DNA from 2 places in the Streptomyces sp. NPDC039462 genome. Region 1 is predicted to be linked to the other one. Evidence: riboswitches for the same ligand, from Rfam matches in the RefSeq annotation. Region 1 holds a riboswitch; the other holds the start of a gene.
The links. Region 1 has a riboswitch for cobalamin ahead of ACZ7LU_RS30630 (cobalamin biosynthesis protein). Riboswitches for the same ligand answer to the same signal wherever they lie in the genome.
Positions count from the first base shown of each region.

Region 2: it holds a riboswitch for cobalamin, as region 1 does, so the genes downstream of both, ACZ7LU_RS13405 (ribonucleoside-diphosphate reductase subunit alpha) here and ACZ7LU_RS30630 (cobalamin biosynthesis protein) in region 1, are expected to answer to the same signal.

Region 1 covers NZ_JBVKAO010000006.1:494,643-503,189, forward strand. The annotation lists gene ACZ7LU_RS30620 (putative cobaltochelatase) at 1-74, opposite strand, end outside; gene ACZ7LU_RS30625 (cobyric acid synthase) at 133-1,641, opposite strand; gene ACZ7LU_RS30630 (cobalamin biosynthesis protein) at 1,638-2,594, opposite strand; cobalamin riboswitch at 2,702-2,846, opposite strand; gene ACZ7LU_RS30635 (hypothetical protein) at 2,955-3,179, opposite strand; gene ACZ7LU_RS30640 (inorganic phosphate transporter) at 3,192-4,487, opposite strand; gene ACZ7LU_RS30645 (class II aldolase/adducin family protein) at 4,796-5,482, shown strand; gene ACZ7LU_RS30650 (alpha/beta hydrolase family protein) at 5,549-6,685, shown strand; gene ACZ7LU_RS30655 (serine/threonine-protein kinase) at 6,741-8,207, shown strand; gene ypfJ (KPN_02809 family neutral zinc metallopeptidase) at 8,226-8,547, opposite strand, start outside.
Region 2 covers NZ_JBVKAO010000002.1:635,209-643,755, reverse strand. The annotation lists gene cyc1 (epi-isozizaene synthase) at 1-838, shown strand, start outside; gene ACZ7LU_RS13415 (bifunctional albaflavenone monooxygenase/terpene synthase) at 835-2,211, shown strand; gene ACZ7LU_RS13410 (ribonucleotide-diphosphate reductase subunit beta) at 2,279-3,301, opposite strand; gene ACZ7LU_RS13405 (ribonucleoside-diphosphate reductase subunit alpha) at 3,301-5,709, opposite strand; cobalamin riboswitch at 5,841-5,963, opposite strand; gene ACZ7LU_RS13400 (GNAT family N-acetyltransferase) at 6,025-6,525, opposite strand; gene mctP (monocarboxylate uptake permease MctP) at 6,605-8,233, opposite strand; gene ACZ7LU_RS13390 (DUF3311 domain-containing protein) at 8,230-8,484, opposite strand.

The DNA of each region.
Region 1 (8,547 bases):
ACGGCGTTCAGCAACAGCGCGAGCCGCAGGTCGTCCTGCCCGACGAGGGCGGTGAACGGATACGGGGTACTCACAGAGCCTCCTTGATGCGGTGGTGCGTGGCGGTGCTCACGAGAGCCGTTGCGCGGCCGCTCATGACGGCGCGCCCGGCGCGATGAACGGCAGGCCCCCCGGCGCGCCGTTCTCGATCAGGCGCCACAGCGCGTCCGTGTCCGCGTGTTCTTCGATCAGGTCGCCGAGCAGGTCGAGCTGCTCCTCCCGCAGCGTGCCGAAACTGGTGTCGGGGGCGGGCACGAAGCGGCGGCCCGCCGCGCGGGCGACCTCGGTGAGGAACCGGCGGCGGAACGCGTCGCTCTCCAGCGACCCGTGCCAGTGCGTGCCCCACACCTCGCCGACCCGGCAGCCGTCCAGGAAGGGCTCCCCGCCCGCCACCTCGGCCACGCCGTGATGGATCTCGTACCCCTCGACCGGCTCCCCGAGGGCCTCGCCCACCGGCCGTGCGAGCGTCTTCTCGCGGGCGAACCGCACCCGCACCGGCAGCAGCCCGAGGCCGTCCACGGACCCGGCCCGCGACTCCACGTCGTCCTCGATGTGCTCGCCGAGGACCTGGAAGCCGCCGCAGATGCCGAGCACCGGCCGCCCCTCGGCGGCCCGCCGCACGAGGGCGTCGGCGAGGCCGCGCTCGCGCAGCCACCGCAGCGCCTTCACCGTGCCGCGCGTGCCCGGTACGACCACGAGGTCCGCGTCGACGAGCTCCTCCGCCCGGTCCACGAACCGCACGACGACGCCCGGCTCGGCGGCCAGCGCGTCCACGTCCGTGAAGTTGGACATCAGCGGCACCGCGCACACGGCGACCCGCAGCACGTCCTCGCCGACCGGCGGCGCCACCGCGGACTCCCGCACCGCACCCCGCAGGGAGACCCGCAGGCCGTCCTCCTCGTCGATGCCGAGCCCGTGCCGGAACGGCAGCACGCCGTACGTGCGCCGCCCGGTGAGCCCGAGCAGCATGTCGAGCCCGGGTTCGAGGAGGGAGACGTCCCCGCGGAACTTGTTCACCAGATATCCGGCGACGAGCTCCTGGTCCGCCGCGCTCAGCAGCGCCGTCGTCCCGAAGAACGACGCGAACACCCCGCCCCGGTCGATGTCCCCGACCACCAGGACGGGGAAGCGGGCGGCGCGCGCGATGCCCATGTTCACGATGTCGGTGCGCCGCAGGTTGATCTCGGCGGGACTGCCCGCGCCTTCGCAGATCACGGCGTCATAGGTGCCCCGGAGTTCGTCCAGGCAGCCCACGACGGTGTCGAGCAGCGCGGCCTGCCGCCCTCCGTGGTAGCCGCGGGCACTCATCTCGCCCACGGGCTTGCCCATCAGGACGACCTGACTGGAGCGGTCGCCGCCCGGCTTGAGCAGCACGGGGTTCATCAGCGCGCTCGGCTCGACGCGGGCGGCCTGCGCCTGCATGGCCTGCGCGCGCCCGATCTCGGCACCCTCGCGGGTGACGAAGGAGTTGAGGGACATGTTCTGCGCCTTGAACGGCGCGACGGACACGCCCTTGCGGGTCAGCCACCGGCAGATGCCGGCGGTGACGACGCTCTTCCCGGCGTCGGAGGTCGTCCCCGCGACGAGCAGCCCACCACTCATATGTCTCTCCTCGACTTCGCCGACCGCAGTGCCCGGCGGGCCGTCACCGCGACTCCCAGTGCCAGCCAGCTCACGCGCCGGGACAGCTTCACGGCCCGCTCGATGTCCGCCACCCGCACGTCCCGCCCCGCCGCGTTCAGGACGGGCCGGTGCTCGACCCGCCCCGCGTACGAGAGGGTCCCCCCGAGCCGCACGCCCAACGCCCCCGCGAAGGCCGCCTCGACGGGCCCCGCGTTGGGACTGGGGTGCTTCGCGGCGTCCGCACGCCACGCCCCGACCGCGCCCGAGGGCGAGTCCCCGGCCAGCGCGGCCAGCGCGGCGGTGAGCCGCGCCCCCGGCCATCCGAAGACGTCGTCGAGGCGGGCCGAGGCCCACCCGTAGCGCCGGTACCTCGACGACTTGTGGCCGACCATCGCGTCCAGCGTGTTCACGGCACGGAAGGCGACGAGTCCGGGCACCCCGCCGATGGCGCCCCACACGAGCGCCCCCACCACCGCGTCGGACGTGTTCTCCGCGACGGACTCCACGACGGCCCGCGCGACGCCGTCGGCGTCCAGCGCCTGCGGGTCACGTCCGCACAGATGCGGCAGCCGCTCCCGCGCGACCTCGATGTCGCCGGCCTCCAGCGCCCCGCCGACGGCCCGCGCCTCACGGCCGAGGGAGGTCCCGCCGACCACGGCCCAGGTCGCGGCGGCGGTCAGCGCCATCGAACCGGCGCGTGACCGGCGTACGAGAGAAGAGGCGAGGGCTGCGGCGCCCGCCGCGCCCCCGACGCACACCGCGGCGTGCAGCGCGCCCCACCCGCGGTGGTCGCGCCACAGCACCCGCTCGACGGCGCCCGCGGCACGTCCGAACGCGGCGACCGGATGGCCCCGGCGCGGATCGCCGAGCAGCAGGTCACCGAGGAGTCCGGCGGCGGCGCCGTACGCGAAGTCGCGATCGGCAGCACTCATGGGCTCAGCCCGTCGCTGCACTGAGGAGGGAACTCGTACTCAGGAAAGGAACCGGCAACGGGCGGCCGCGCATGGCGATATGTCCTCACTCAGGGTGTCCGCGCCCTGGTTCGACGTGATCGGCGGCGAGAGTTCCTGGCTCGCGGGGAGCGTCTCTCCCCGGTGACAGTGGCGGGACCGCGCCGGATTCGCACCGGCTTCCTCTTCTGCCGCCGTAGTTGGCCCCGGCAGTCCACCACGCCCCGCGAGAGCCCGTCAACTCGCCGTTGACCTGCGACGGGAGAGTGTGTTGGGGCCCACACGCACAAGGGGGGCGCGAAGCGTTCCGCACGCTCCGCGCCCCACCCGGGAACGCTGCTGTCAGGCGACGATCAGATAGATCCCGTACGCCACGGCCGCCGCGCACAGCGCGAAGCAGGCGTACGCGCCGGTGCGCGCGACGGCCGCGGAACCGCCGCCTGAGGCGGCCGCCGCCTCCTGCTTGGAGAGGCCGACGATGCCGAGGGTGAACAGGCCCACCAGGGCCACCGTCACCGCGAGGCTGACTCCGAAGACGGAGCCGAGGGCTGCCCAGTCGATGCTCATGGTGATCTGTCCTTATACCGTCGCGGTCCTGGCGGGGTCCGCCATGGCGCCGGTCGTGGTGGTGGTCGGGGCCGCGATGGTGGCCTTGACGGACTCGTCCGGGCCGGCCGAAGCGGCCATAGCGCTCGTCGGGGGCGGGGTGACCGCGGCGATCGCGGTGGTCACGACGCCCGCGGGCTCGGCACCGGTGGTGCCGTCGTGGCGGATCTCGTCGTCGGTGACATTGGTGTGGTCGATGGCGTTGCGCCGCGAGAGCACCCAGATGACGGCCGAGCCCGCGATCAGGAGCGCGGCGGTGACCGCGACGCCCCAGGGGCCCTGCTTGGTGAGGAACTCGGCGCCCGCGCCGACCAGACCGGCGGCCGGCAGCGTCAGACCCCAGGCGATGAACATCCGGGTCGCGGTCGACCAGCGGACCACGCCGCCCTTGCGGCCGAGGCCCGCGCCCATCACGGCGCCGGAGCAGGACTGGGTGGTGGAGAGCGAGAAGCCCAGGTGCGAGGAGGCCAGGATGACCGTCGCGGCGCTGGTCTGGGCGGCGAAGCCCTGCTGCGGCTGGAGGTCGGTGAGGCCCTTGCCCATGGTGCGGATGATGCGCCAGCCGCCGAGGTACGTGCCGAGGGCGATGGCCACACCGGCCGAGACGATGACCCACATCGGGGGGTTCGAGCCGGGGCTCAGGACGCCGCCGGTGACCAGGGCGAGCGTGATGATGCCCATGGTCTTCTGCGCGTCGTTCGTGCCGTGGGCCAGCGAGACCAGGCCCGCGGAGGCGATCTGGCCGGCGCGGTAGCCCTTCGCGGTGGCCTTGGTGTCGGTGTTGCGGCCGATCCGGTACGTCAGGCGCGTGGCCAGCGCCGCGGCGAGACCCGCCACGAGCGGCGCGGCGAGGGCCGGGATCAGGATCTTGGTGACGACGGTGCCGCCGTTGATCGACGACCAGCCCATCGACATGACCGCGGCGCCGATGAGGCCGCCGAAGAGGGCGTGGGAGGAGCTGGAGGGCAGGCCCACCAGCCAGGTCAGGAGATTCCAGAGAATCGCGCCGACGAGCGCGGCGAATATGACCTCTGTCTTGAGGCCGTCCTCGTTGACGATGCCGCCGGAGATCGTCTTGGCGACTTCGACGGAGAGGAAGGCTCCGACGAGGTTGAGCACGGCGGACATGGCCACCGCCGTCTTGGGCTTGAGAGCGCCGGTCGAGATGGTCGTCGCCATCGCGTTGGCAGTGTCGTGGAAACCGTTCGTGAAATCGAACACGAGAGCGGTGACGATCACGATCCCGAGGAGAAGCGTGATGTGTTCCATTTACCCAGGCTTCTGTTGGACGTCAGTGGCATGTGGAACGTAGGCAACCTGGGTGAACGGAAAGTGAACTGGGCCGGGCGGTGCGGTGACCCGAAGTGGAGTGCCATCACTCCGTATGGACCAGGCGTCCGATGTCGATCGTACGGATCGGGGGCAGGAAGCCCGCAAACTGGGCGGAGTGTCGCGCTCCGCCACCCGGCGGCCGCCCCCGCCCGACCTGCCGCGACCGGCTCGGAGACCCGCCGAAGAGATCCTGATCACGCCCGGGCCGCCGGTAACCGGAATCGCCCGGCTGGCAGGATCGCCGCATGACTGAGCAGCGGCACGACGAGGGTCGGGACACGGCGCGCGACGCCGTGCGGAAAGCCTGGGCCGAGCTGGTCCTGACGGCCCGCAGGACGGTGCGGGACGGCCTGGTCGTCGGCACCTCGGGCAACGTCTCCGTACGTGTCGGCGGGACCGTCCTCGTCACCCCGAGCGGGGTGCCGTACGACCGGCTGCGGCCCGAGGACGCGGTCGGCGTCGACCTCGAAGGGCGGCAGCTCCTCGGCGACCTCGCGCCGACCAGCGAGCTCCCCATGCACCTCGCGATCTACCGCGACACCAGCGCGGGCGCCGTCGTCCACACCCACGCGGTGCACGCCACGGCCGTCTCGATGCTGGTCCCCGAGCTCCCGGCCGTCCACTACATGACCGGCGCCCTCGGCGGCCCGGTCCGCGTCGCGCCCTACGCGCTGTACGGCACCGACGAACTGGCCGAGAACATGCTCCGCGCCCTGCGCGACCGCACGGGCTGCCTCCTTCAGAACCACGGAACGGTCACCTACGGAGACAACCTCTCCCAGGCGTACGACCGCACCGCCCAGCTGGAATGGATGTCCCGCCTCTGGCTCACGGCCGCCGCGGTCCCCGGCCACACGCCGACGCTCCTCTCCCCGGACCAGCTGCGCGCAGCACGGGACAAACTCCGGGGCTACGGTCAGCCCGCGGACTGACCCGGCACGTCACTCCGGAGGCATCGCCCACTGGCCCCGGAGCCCTCGGCCCCGGACACTGGACCCGTGCGCCCAGCCAAAGCGACGGCAGCGGCCGTCACCGCAGTAACAGCCGCCCTGGGGACGGCAGCGGCCGCCATCGCGGCGGGCCGCTTCGCCAGCGACGCCGCCCTCAAGGCGCCCCCGGGCCGCCCCCTGCCGACCCAGCCCCGCCTCACCGTGCACGCCACAGCCGCCGGCCAGGTCAGCCTCACCCGCGCCCTCGCCAGCCGCCGCCCCGGCACGTACGGCCTGAGCGGCCCCGGCACCCACGCGGTCGTCGGCCCCGTCCTGGAGTCCGCCCCGCACGAGGCCGACACGGTCGTACGCCGCCTCGAAGCCGTCACCCGCGGCTCCCTGGAACCAGGCGACCGCGTCTGGCTCACTCCCCAGGTCCACATCGGGGACCCGCGCACCGCGCTCGGCCTCGACCACTCGGACGTCGTCATCCCCGGCGAGCTCGGCGCCCTGCCCGCCTGGTTCGTGCCCGGCGCCAGGGACACCTGGGTCATCACCGTCCACGGCCTCGGCACCACCCGCGAACACCCCATGGTCGTCATGGACTTCCTGCACCGCCTGCGGGTCCCGGTCCTCGACCTCGCCTACCGCGGCGACCCCGGCGCGCCCCGCTCCCCGGACGGCCTCGGCCACCTCGGCGAGACGGAGTGGCGCGACCTGGACGCCGCCATCCGCCACGCCGTGCGCCACGGCGCCGAGCGCGTCGTCCTGCACGGCTGGTCCACCGGCGCCGCCATGTGCCTGCACGCCGCCGCGCACTCCGCGCTGCGCGACCGCGTCGGCGGCCTCGTCCTCGACTCCCCGGTCCTGAACTGGGAAACCACCCTGCGCGCCCTCGCCGGCGCCCGGCGCACCCCCGGACCTCTCCTTCCGCTTGCGGTCCGTGCGGCCCAAGGCCGCACGGGTCTGCGCGGCGACCGGCTGCCGGCCGCGGCGGACCCCGGGGCGCTGCGGGTGCCGACCCTGATCGTGCACGGCCCCGACGACGCCGTCGCACCCTGGGCCCTCTCCCGCAGGCTGGCCGAACAGCGCCCGGACCTGGTCACGTTGCACCCGGTTCCCGACGCGCCGCACGGCGCCATGTGGAACGCCGACCCCGCGGGCTACGAAGAGGTGCTGCGCCGCTTCCTCACCCCCCTGCTGTGACGCTGCGCCGCCATTCCGTTTGGGTTTTCGGACCGTCAACAGGAAGACTGCCCCCGTGACGTCCCGTACCCCGCGCGACTCCAGGCTCCGACTTGTCCGCGCGCCCCGCCCGAGGGCCGAAGAGCGAGGAGAGGCCCGGCGCGACGCGACACGACCCCTCTCCGCCGCGCCCGGCGCGATGAGCAACCGCCGCACGCGCCGCCCCGCGCCCCGGCCCCCCGAGGGCACGCCCGCCCCCGCCGAGCTGGCCCGCAGCGCCCGCGCCTGTCTCGCCGACGCCGCACGGGTCGCCCGCTGGGCCGACGCCGCCCTGCGCCCGGGCCCCGGCCGCACCGGCGCGGCCCCCGACGGCAAGGGCACGCTCTCCGACGCCACCGCCGAACGGGCCGCCGCCGAACTGGGGCTGACCCCCGGTCAGGTCCGCGCCGACTGGGACACCGCGCGCCTCGCGGGCCTCATCGAGGTGCACGGCGACAGCGCACGCCCCGGCTGGCGCCTGCGGGCCTGGGACCGCGACGACACCGCCGTGCTGCGCGGCTGGGTCGCCCTCTTCGACGCCTGGTCGCTGGCCCACCCGGCACCGGACGACCTCGCCCCCGCGGCCGTCGCCGAGACCGTCGAGGCCATGCCGCAGGTCCTCTCCTTCCTCCAGCTGTCCGCGGGCCCCGTCCCCGTGCCGCAACTGCTCGACCTCCTGGACCAGCGGGTCACCGAACTGCGCACCGAACGCTGCGAGATCCCGTACGGGCCACAGCCACAGCCCGAGACCGCCGCACCGGCCGAAGGCCCCCGGGACGAGGCCCCGCTGCCGGCCCTCCTCGACTGGGCGCTGCACGGCCTCGCCGCCGTCGGCGCGCTCACCTACGCCGACGGGCAGGCCACGCTCACCCCGCTCGGCAGCTGGGCGGTCTGGGTCAAGCTGGAGCAGATCTGCGTCGCCGCGCAGAGCCCGGCCGGGCACATCGAACAGTCCGCCGAGGACATGCTGCGCGGCTGCGCGCGCCTGCGGCCCAACGCGGCCCGCGCCGAGTACCGCGCCTGGCTGGCCGCCCGCACCGTCGGCAGCGCCGTCACCGACCTCCTCACCGCCGCCCGTGGCGAGGACGCCCTGCTGCGCGGCCTCGCCTTCGAGGCGCTCCGCGTGGTGGGCGCCCCGGCCGAGGCGGAGGTCCGGGCTGTCGTCGACGAGACCCCGCTGCGGCCCTACGCCCTGCTCTGGCTCGCCGAGCAGGAGGGCGCCGACCCCGAGGACGTCCATCTCGTGCTGACCCGCGAGGAGTCCACCTGGCTGTGGGTCGACACCGCGGCGGCCGTCGCGGACCACGGCGAGGCGCAACTCCTCGTCCGCCACCTGGAGTCGGCGGTCCAGCCCACCGTGCCCGCGCTCCTCGACGAGGTCCGCCGCGTCGGGCACCCCCGCACCGTGCAGGTCCTGGTCGCCCTCGCCGCGGCCCACCCCGACCCGGCGCTCGCCAAGGCCGTGCGCCGCGCCGCCTTCCAGGTGCACACCGGCGGGGAGTGAGGCCCACGGCCTCCGTGGTCAGCGGAAGGTGTCGCACCGGCCCATGTCGCCGGTGCGATAGCCCTCGTAGAACCACTGCTGGCGCTGCTCGGCCGAGCCGTGCGTCCAGGACTCCGGGGTGACCCGGCCCTGGAACTTCTCCTGGATCCGGTCGTCGCCCACCGCGGCCGCCGCGTCCAGGCCGTCGCGGATGTCGTTGTCGTCGAGGCTGCTGATCAGCGGCCTGCCCGTGCGGTCGTCGGGGCTGCGGGTCGCGTGCCGCGCCCAGACCCCGGCGTAGCAGTCGGCCTGCAGCTCGACCTTCACGGCGTTGCTGTCGCGGCCCGTGCGCCCGTCCTGG
Region 2 (8,547 bases), on a different contig from region 1:
GGACCTCAGCAGCTGGTTCTTCGCCTGGGACGACCGGCACGACCGGGACTCGGTGCACGGCAGGACGGCCCAGTGGCGGCGGCTCTGCCGGGGCCTGCACGGCACCCTCGACGAACCCCGGCAGTACGTGCACCACAAGGATCCGCTGGTCGCGGGGTTCGCGGACTGCGTGCTCCGCCTGTACTCCTCCCTGAGCCCCAGCTGGAACGCCAGGTTCGCCCGGCACTTCCACCCGGTGATCGAGGCGTACGACCAGGAGTTCAGGAACCGCCGGTTCGGCACCGTGCCCACCGTCGAGGCGTACATAGAGCTGCGCCGCCTCACGTTCGCGCACTGGGCGTGGATCGACCTCCTCGAACCCACCGCACGGTACGAGCTGCCGGACGCCGTGCGCAGACACCCCGCCTATCGGCGGGCGGCACTGGCGACCCAGGACTTCTCGGCCTGGTACAACGACCTGTGCTCACTCCCGAAAGAACTCGCGGGCGACGAACTGCACAATCTCGGAATCAGCCTCATCCAACACGAGGGAATGAGGCTGGAAGAGGCGGTGCGGGAAGTTCACAGGCGCGTCAGTCAATGCGTCACAGAATTCATCGAAGCCGAACGGGAAGTTCTTCTGTACGCCGAAGAATTGGCGGCCGGCAGCGAGAGCGGCAGGGAACTCGCGGACGCGGTGAAATCCTGCGTCTTCAACATGCGGAACTGGTTCTCTTCCGTGTACTGGTTCCATCACGAATCCGGCCGCTATCGGGTGGACAGCTGGGACGACAGGTCCATCCCCCCGTACGTGACCGAAGAAGCCCTGGCGGAAAACGAACTGGTAGGTGAGGAATGAGCGTCGAATCCGCGATACCCGCGCCCCCCGCTTCCGGCCCCGGACCACTGCGCACCCCGCCCCTCGTCCGGGGCGGGGCCCCGGTGCTCGGCCACGCCTGGAACCTCGTGCGCGACCCGCTCGGCTTCCTCTCGGCGCTGCGCGACCACGGGGATCTCGTACGGATCAGGCTGGGACCCCGGACGGCGTACGTGGTGTGCGATCCGCAACTGGTCGGGGCCCTGCTGAAGAACCCCGAGTACATCGTCGGCGGACCGCTCTGGGACACCCTGGAGGTGCTCCTCGGCAAGGGCGTGGCGACCAGCAACGGCAAGCTGCACCGCCGCCAGCGGCGCATGATGCAGCCCGCCTTCCGCCCCGAACGGATCGCCGACTACGCCAAGGTGATGGAGGAGGAGGCGCGCGCCACGGCGGCCCGCTGGCAGCCGGGCGCCACGGTCGACGTGAGCGCGGAGATGTTCCGCACCGCCGTGCGCATCGTCTCGCGCTCCCTCCTGGAGGTCGACTCGATCAGGGAGAAGGCGGACCGCATCGCCGACTCGCTGCACACCGTCTTCGAGGGCCTCTACCGCCGGATGGTGCTCTCGGTCGGACCGCTCCACCGCGTGCCGACCCCCGCCAACCGGCGGTTCGAGAGCGCGCTCGCCGACCTGCACGCGCTCGTCGACGAGGTCGTCGCGGAGCGCCGCGCGGCGGGCCCGGACGGCCCCGACGACCTGCTCGCGGAATTGCTCAGGGCCACGGACGAGGCCGGGGAGCCCATAGCCGACCAGGAGATCCACGACAACGTGGTATCGCTCGTCGTGGCGGGTGCGGAGAATGTGGCGTCGACGCTGGCGTGGACGTTCCAGCTGCTGACCGAACACCCTGAGCAGGAAAGGCGGTTGGTTGAAGAGGTAAATTCCGTGGCCCCGGATCGCGCGATCACATTCGCCGATCTCAAGGCCCTGCGGCACACCCGCAATGTCGTCACCGAGGCGATGCGTATACGACCGGCCGCCTGGATATTCACGCGCCGGTCCGTGGCCGAAACCGAGCTGGGCGGCTATTCGATTCCGGCCGACGCGGACATCGTCTACAGCGTGTACGCGATGCAGCGCGACCCGCGTTCCTTCGAGCGGCACCTCGACTTCGACCCCGACCGCTGGAATCCGGAACGCGCCGGTGACGTACCGGAGTTCGCGATGATGCCGTTCGGCGTCGGCAACCGGAAGTGCCCCGGCGACCACTTCAGCCTGGCCGAACTCGCCCTGATCCTGGGGACGGTGGCTCCCAAGTGGCGCCTGGAGCCGGTCGAGGAGACCGACGCCCGCACCAAGGTCGGCATCACCCTGCACCCGAAGCGGCTCGTCCTGCGGGCCCGGCCGCGCTGAACGCGCGCGTGCCCGCCCCACCCGGTGAACGGGCGGGGCGGGCACACCGCATAAGGACGTGATTCGTCTAGAACTCGTCGTCGAAGGAGACCGAGCCCTCGACCGCGACCTGGTACGCCGAAGGCCGCCGCTCGAAGAAGTTGGTCAGCTCCTGCACGCCCTGGAGCTCCATGAAGGAGAACGGGTTCTCGGAGCCGTAGACCGGCGCGAAGCCGAGGCGCTGGAGGCGCTGGTCGGCGACGCACTCCAGGTACTCGCGCATCGAGTCGGTGTTCATGCCCGGCAGACCGTCGCCGCACAGGTCGCGGGCGAACTGCAGCTCGGCCTCGACGGCCTCCTTCAGCATGTCCGTCACCTGCGTCTGGAGCGCGTCGTCGAAGAGTTCGGGCTCCTCCTTGCGGACGGTGTCGACGACGTCGAAGGCGAAGCTCATGTGCATCGTCTCGTCACGGAACACCCAGTTGGTGCCGGTCGCCAGGCCGTGCAGCAGACCGCGGCTGCGGAACCAGTAGACGTACGCGAAGGCGCCGTAGAAGAAGAGGCCCTCGATGCACGCCGCGAAGCAGATGAGGTTGAGCAGGAAGCGGCGGCGGTCGGCCTGCGTCTCGAGGCGGTCCAGCTTCTCGACCGAGTCCATCCACTTGAAGCAGAACTGTGCCTTCTCGCGGATCGAGGGGATCTCCTCCACCGCATCGAAAGCAGCCGCCCGGTCCTCGGGGTCGGGCAGATAGGTGTCGAGCAGCGTCAGATAGAACTGGACGTGCACGGCCTCCTCGAAGAGCTGACGGCTCAGGTAGAGCCGGGCCTCGGGGGAGTTGATGTGCTTGTAGAGCGTGAGCACGAGGTTGTTGGAGACGATCGAGTCGCCGGTCGCGAAGAACGCGACGAGCCGGCCGATCAGGTGCTGCTCCTCGGGCGTCATCTTCGCCAGGTCGGCGACGTCCGAGTGGAGGTCGACCTCCTCGACGGTCCAGGTGTTCTTGATCGCGTCCCGGTAGCGCTCGTAGAAGTCCGGGTAGCGCATGGGGCGCAGGGTCAGCTCGAAGCCCGGGTCGAGGAGGTTCTTCTCGCTGTTGGTCGTCGTGCTCATTACTGGCAGGCCTCGCAGGACTCGGGGTTTTCCAGGGAGCAGGCGACGGCTTCCTCGGCCGTGGCCTGCGCGGGGACGGGGGCGGTGGCGGCGGTCTGGGAGCCGCCGGCGGCGCGGGCGATGCGGGTGGCGGGGCGCGAGCGCAGGTAGTACGTGGTCTTCAGGCCCGACTGCCAGGCGTACGCGTACATCGAGGAGAGCTTGCCGATGGTCGGCGTCTCCAGGAACAGGTTGAGCGACTGCGCCTGGTCGAGGAACGGTGTGCGCGCCGCGGCCATGTCGATCAGGCCGCGCTGCGGGATCTCCCACGCCGTGCGGTACAGCGCCCGCACGTCCTCGGGGATCCAGCCGAAGCCCTGCACCGAGCCGTTGGCCTCGCGCAGCGCCTCGCGGGTCTGCGCGTCCCAGACGCCGAGCCGCTTCAGCTCCTTCACGAGATAGGCGTTGACCTGGAGGAACTCGCCGGACAGCGTCTCGCGCTTGAAGAGGTTGGAGACCTGCGGCTCGATGCACTCGTAGACGCCCGCGATGGACGCGATGGTCGCGGTCGGCGCGATGGCGAGGAGCAGCGAGTTGCGCATGCCGGTGGTGGCGATGCGGGCCCGCAGCGCCGCCCACCGCTCCGGCCAGGTCAGCTCGACGTCGTAGTGGTCGGGGTGCAGCACGCCGCGCGCGGTGCGGGTCTTCTCCCAGGCGGGCAGCGGGCCGTTGCGCTCGGCGAGGTCCGCGGACGCCTCGTACGCGCCGAGCATGATCCGCTCGGCGATCCGGGTGGAGAGCGCCCGCGCCTCGGGGGAGTCGAAGGGCAGCTTCAGCTGGAAGAAGACGTCCTGGAGACCCATCGCGCCGAGGCCCACCGGGCGCCACTTGGCGTTGGAGCGGCCGGCCTGCTCGGTCGGGTAGAAGTTGATGTCGACGACGCGGTCGAGGAAGGTGACGGCGGTGCGGACGGTGTCGTCAAGCCGCTCCCAGTCGATGTCCTGGGCGGCCGGGTCCACGAACGCGCCGAGGTTCACCGAGCCGAGGTTGCAGACGGCCGTCTCCCCGTCGTCCGTCACCTCCAGGATCTCCGTGCAGAGGTTCGAGGAGTGCACGGTGTGGCCGGGCTCCGCCGTCTGGTTGGCGGTGCGGTTGGCGGCGTCCTTGAACGTCATCCAGCCGTTGCCGGTCTGCGCGAGGGTGCGCATCATGCGGCCGTACAGGTCCCGCGCGGGGATGGTCTTCTTCGCGAGCCCTGCCGCCTCCGCCCGCCGGTATGCGGCGTCGAACTCCTCACCCCACAGGTCGACGAGCTCGGGCACGTCGGACGGCGAGAACAGCGACCACGGCTGGTCGGCGGCGACCCGGCGCATGAACTCGTCGGGGATCCAGTGCGCGAGGTTGAGGTTGTGCGTGCGCCGCTGGTCCTCACCGGTGTTGTCGCGCAGCTCCAGGAACTCCTCGATGTCGGAGTGCCAGGTCTCCAGGTAGACCGCGGCCGCGCCCTTGCGCCGGCCGCCCTGGTTCACGGCGGCGACCGAGGCGTCCAGGGTCTTCAGGAACGGCACGATGCCGTTGGAGTGCCCGTTCGTCCCGCGGATCAGCGAACCCCGGGAGCGGATGCGGGAGTACGAGAGACCGATGCCGCCCGCGTGCTTGGAGAGCCGCGCGACCTGGTGGTAGCGGTCGTAGATCGAGTCGAGCTCGTCCAGCGGGGAGTCGAGGAGGTAGCAGGACGACATCTGCGGGTGGCGGGTGCCGGAGTTGAAGAGCGTCGGCGAGGACGGCAGGTAGTCCAGGCGGCTCATCAGGCGGTACAGCGCGGCGACCTCGTCGAGCGCGCGTTCGCTGCCGTCCTCCGCGAGGCCGCTCGCCACGCGCAGCATGAAGTGCTGCGGGGTCTCGATGACCTGGCGGGTGATCGGGTGGCGCAGCAGATAGCGGCTGTGCAGGGTGCGCAGTCCGAAGTACTCGAAGCGGAAGTCGGCGCCGTCGGCGAGCGCGGCCTCCACCAGCGCGTCGAGCCGGGCCGCGTGCTCGGTGACGAAGGACGCCGTGCGGTCGGCGATCAGGCCCTCGCGGTGGCCGACCGCGACGGAGTCGGTGAAGGAGCGCACGCCCTGTGTCGCCGCCTCCTCGCGGATGCCGATCGACAGGAGCCGGGCCGCCAGCTTGGAGTAGGCAGGGTCCTCCGAGATGAGCCCCGCGGCCGCCTCGGTCGCCAGCTCGCGCAGCTCCGCCTCGTCGGCCCGGGCCGAGCGGCCGCGCAGCGCGGCGGCGGCGACCCGGCCGGGGTCGGTGTCGGGGAGGTCGGCGGTGAGGTCGGTCAGGGTCCGCAGCAGCGCGGCCCCGGGTCCGTCGGTGCCTTCGGTACCCTCGGCGGTCGACTGTGACGGCGCTGACGCAGGTTCGGCAGGCGCGATGGTCACGTGGAGCTCTCCCTCGCTCGGCTCTGGGCCTGGGGGAGAGGACGGCACACACGGGCGCACCCGGGCAGGGCGGCGTACCGCGTCCACCGGCCCATTCCACGAGGCCCGGACGGTCGGCACCCGGGCCGGACGGCACGGGTGCACTGCCGGCAGGTCTTCGGACTCCGCGTACGACAAATGCGTACACGTCTACCGTTGCGGGACAGTTCCGGACTTGCACCGGATTCCCCTGCGGCGACAGCGAGCATGAGCATACATCTTGTGCCGCGCTCTTGAAGCAGGCCCACATCTTGTGTCGGCCCGCAGAGGGGGCGGCTAGAGTTTCAGCGCGTACGTCAGCAGCGGCACCGTCTCGATCGGGTTCCAGTCGCGCTCGGGCGTCCGCACGAAGCCGAGGCGCTCGTACAGCCGGTGGGCGGCGTGCATGGACGTCTGCGTGGACAGGACGAGCGCGCCGCGGCCCGCCTCCTCGGCGCGCCGCACGCACTCCCGTACGAGCGTCTCGCCCACACCCCGGCCCCGCGCCTCGGGGGAGACGGCCAGCATGCGTATCTCGGCCTCGCCGTCCCGCGCGATGTCGGCCATCGGCCCGCCGGACGGCACGTAGGTGACGCAGCCGAGCACCTTTCCGTCCGCCGCGGCCACCAGGACCTCGGCCGCCGCCGCCCGCGACGGCACGTCGCGCAGCACCGCGAGATAGGGGTCGTCCGCTCCGAAGTCCAGATGCCCGTCGAAGAGATAGGCCTGCGCGGTGAGGTCGCCGATGGCCTCGTGATCCTCGGGTCGTGCCTCTCTGATGCTGATCGTGAAATCCATGGGCGCAGTGTGCAACACGGGTACGACAAAGGGCCGCCGGTTTTTCCGGCGGCCCGAGTCGCGTGCGCGGTGGCAGGGATCAGTGTCCGGCGCCCGCCGTCGCCTTCGGCAGTTCCTGTATGACACCGGGGTCGCCCGCGTCCGCCGTGTAGTCCTCCGGCGACGTCTCGTCGATGCCCTCGGGCGCCTTCAGCGCCTTCAGGACGAAGGTGAGGACCACGGTCACGACCACGTTCAGGACGAACGCGGTGAGGCCGATGTAGCCGATCTCGCCGATGCCCGGGATCGTGTCGGACGAGCCGCCGAAGTGCTTCTGCGTGGGCGAGGCGACGCCGTACGCGGCGAGCGTGCCGTAGACCATGCCGACCGCCCAGCCGGCGAGCAGCGCCCAGCGGTGGAACCACCGGGTGAACAGGCCGCCGACCAGCGCGGGCATCGTCTGCAGGATCCAGATGCCGCCCAGGAGCTGGAAGTTGATCGCGACGGTCTTGTCCATGCCGAGGACGAAGACGAGGGCGCCCACCTTCACCATGAGCGAGACCAGCTTGGAGACCTTGGTCTCCTGCTCGGGCGTCGCGTCGGGCTTGATGAAGTCCTTGTAGATGTTCCGGGTGAAGAGGTTCGCGGCCGCGATGGACATGATGGCTGCCGGGACGAGCGCGCCGATGCCGATAGCGGCGAACGCGACGCCCGTGAACCAGTCCGGGAACATGTTCTCGAAGAGCTGCGGGATCGCCAGCTGGCCGTTCTCGACCTTCACCCCGGCCGCGATCGCCATGAAGCCGAGCAGCGCGAGCAGGCCCAGCATCAGGGAGTACAGGGGCAGGATCGTGGTGTTGCGGCGGATCACGTTCCGGCTCTTGGAGGAGAGCGTCGCCGTGATCGAGTGCGGGTACATGAAGAGCGCGAGGGCCGAGCCGAGCGCCAGGGTCGCGTACGTCCACTGACCGGCCTCCGGCGGCGCGAGCGCGCCACGCGGCTTGTCGGTCGCCGGGTTGGTCTGCGAGAACGCCTCGCCCGCCTTGGCGAAGATGTCGTCGAAGCCGCCGAGCTTGATCGGGATGTAGATGATCGCGACGACGATGACGAGATAGATCAGGCCGTCCTTCACGAACGCGATCAGCGCGGGCGCGCGCAGCCCCGACGAGTACGTGTACGCGGCGAGCACCGCGAACGCGATCAGCAGCGGCAGGTCCTTGATGAACCAGTTGGTGTCGGGGCCGCCGCCGATGCCCATGACGTCCAGGACGGCCTGGATGCCGACCAGTTGGAGCGCGATGTACGGCATCGTGGCGAGGATGCCGGTGACCGCGACGGCCAGCGAGAGCCCCTTGGAGCCGAAGCGCCCGCGCACGAAGTCGGAGGTGGTCACATAGCCGTGCTTGTGCGAGACCGACCACAGGCGCGGCAGGAAGGTGAAGATCAGCGGATAGACGAGGATCGTGTACGGCACGGCGAAGAAGCCGGCCGCGCCCGCCGCGTAGATCGCCGCGGGGACGGCCACGAAGGTGTACGCGGTGTAGAGGTCGCCGCCGAGCAGGAACCAGGTGACCCAGGTGCCGAACGACCGCCCGCCGAGGCCCCATTCGTCGAGGCTCTGGTCGTTCTCGGCCTTGCGCCAGCGGGCCGCGAGGAAGCCCATGACGGTGACCGCGAGGAAGAAGAAGATGAAGACCGCGAGGGCGACGCCGTTGACTCCGTCCTTCATGACCGCGCCCCTTCCTTGCGGGCGCGCTGGTCACGCTGCCACAGCTTGTAAGCGATCATCGTGAGCACCGTGGAGATGAGCACCCACAGCATCTGGTACCAGTAGAAGAAGGGGATGCCGATGAAGGTCGGCTCGATCTTGGCGTAGGAGCTCACCCACAGCATCGCCACGAACGGCGCGACAAGGCAGACGGCGATGACCACGCGGACCGGCGTGACGACCGGTCTGTTCACTTCAGGCGCATCTGACATATCGCGGCTCCGTTCCCTCGCTTATCCCATGCTTAACGTGCGGGAAATCTAAGCGAGAGTCTT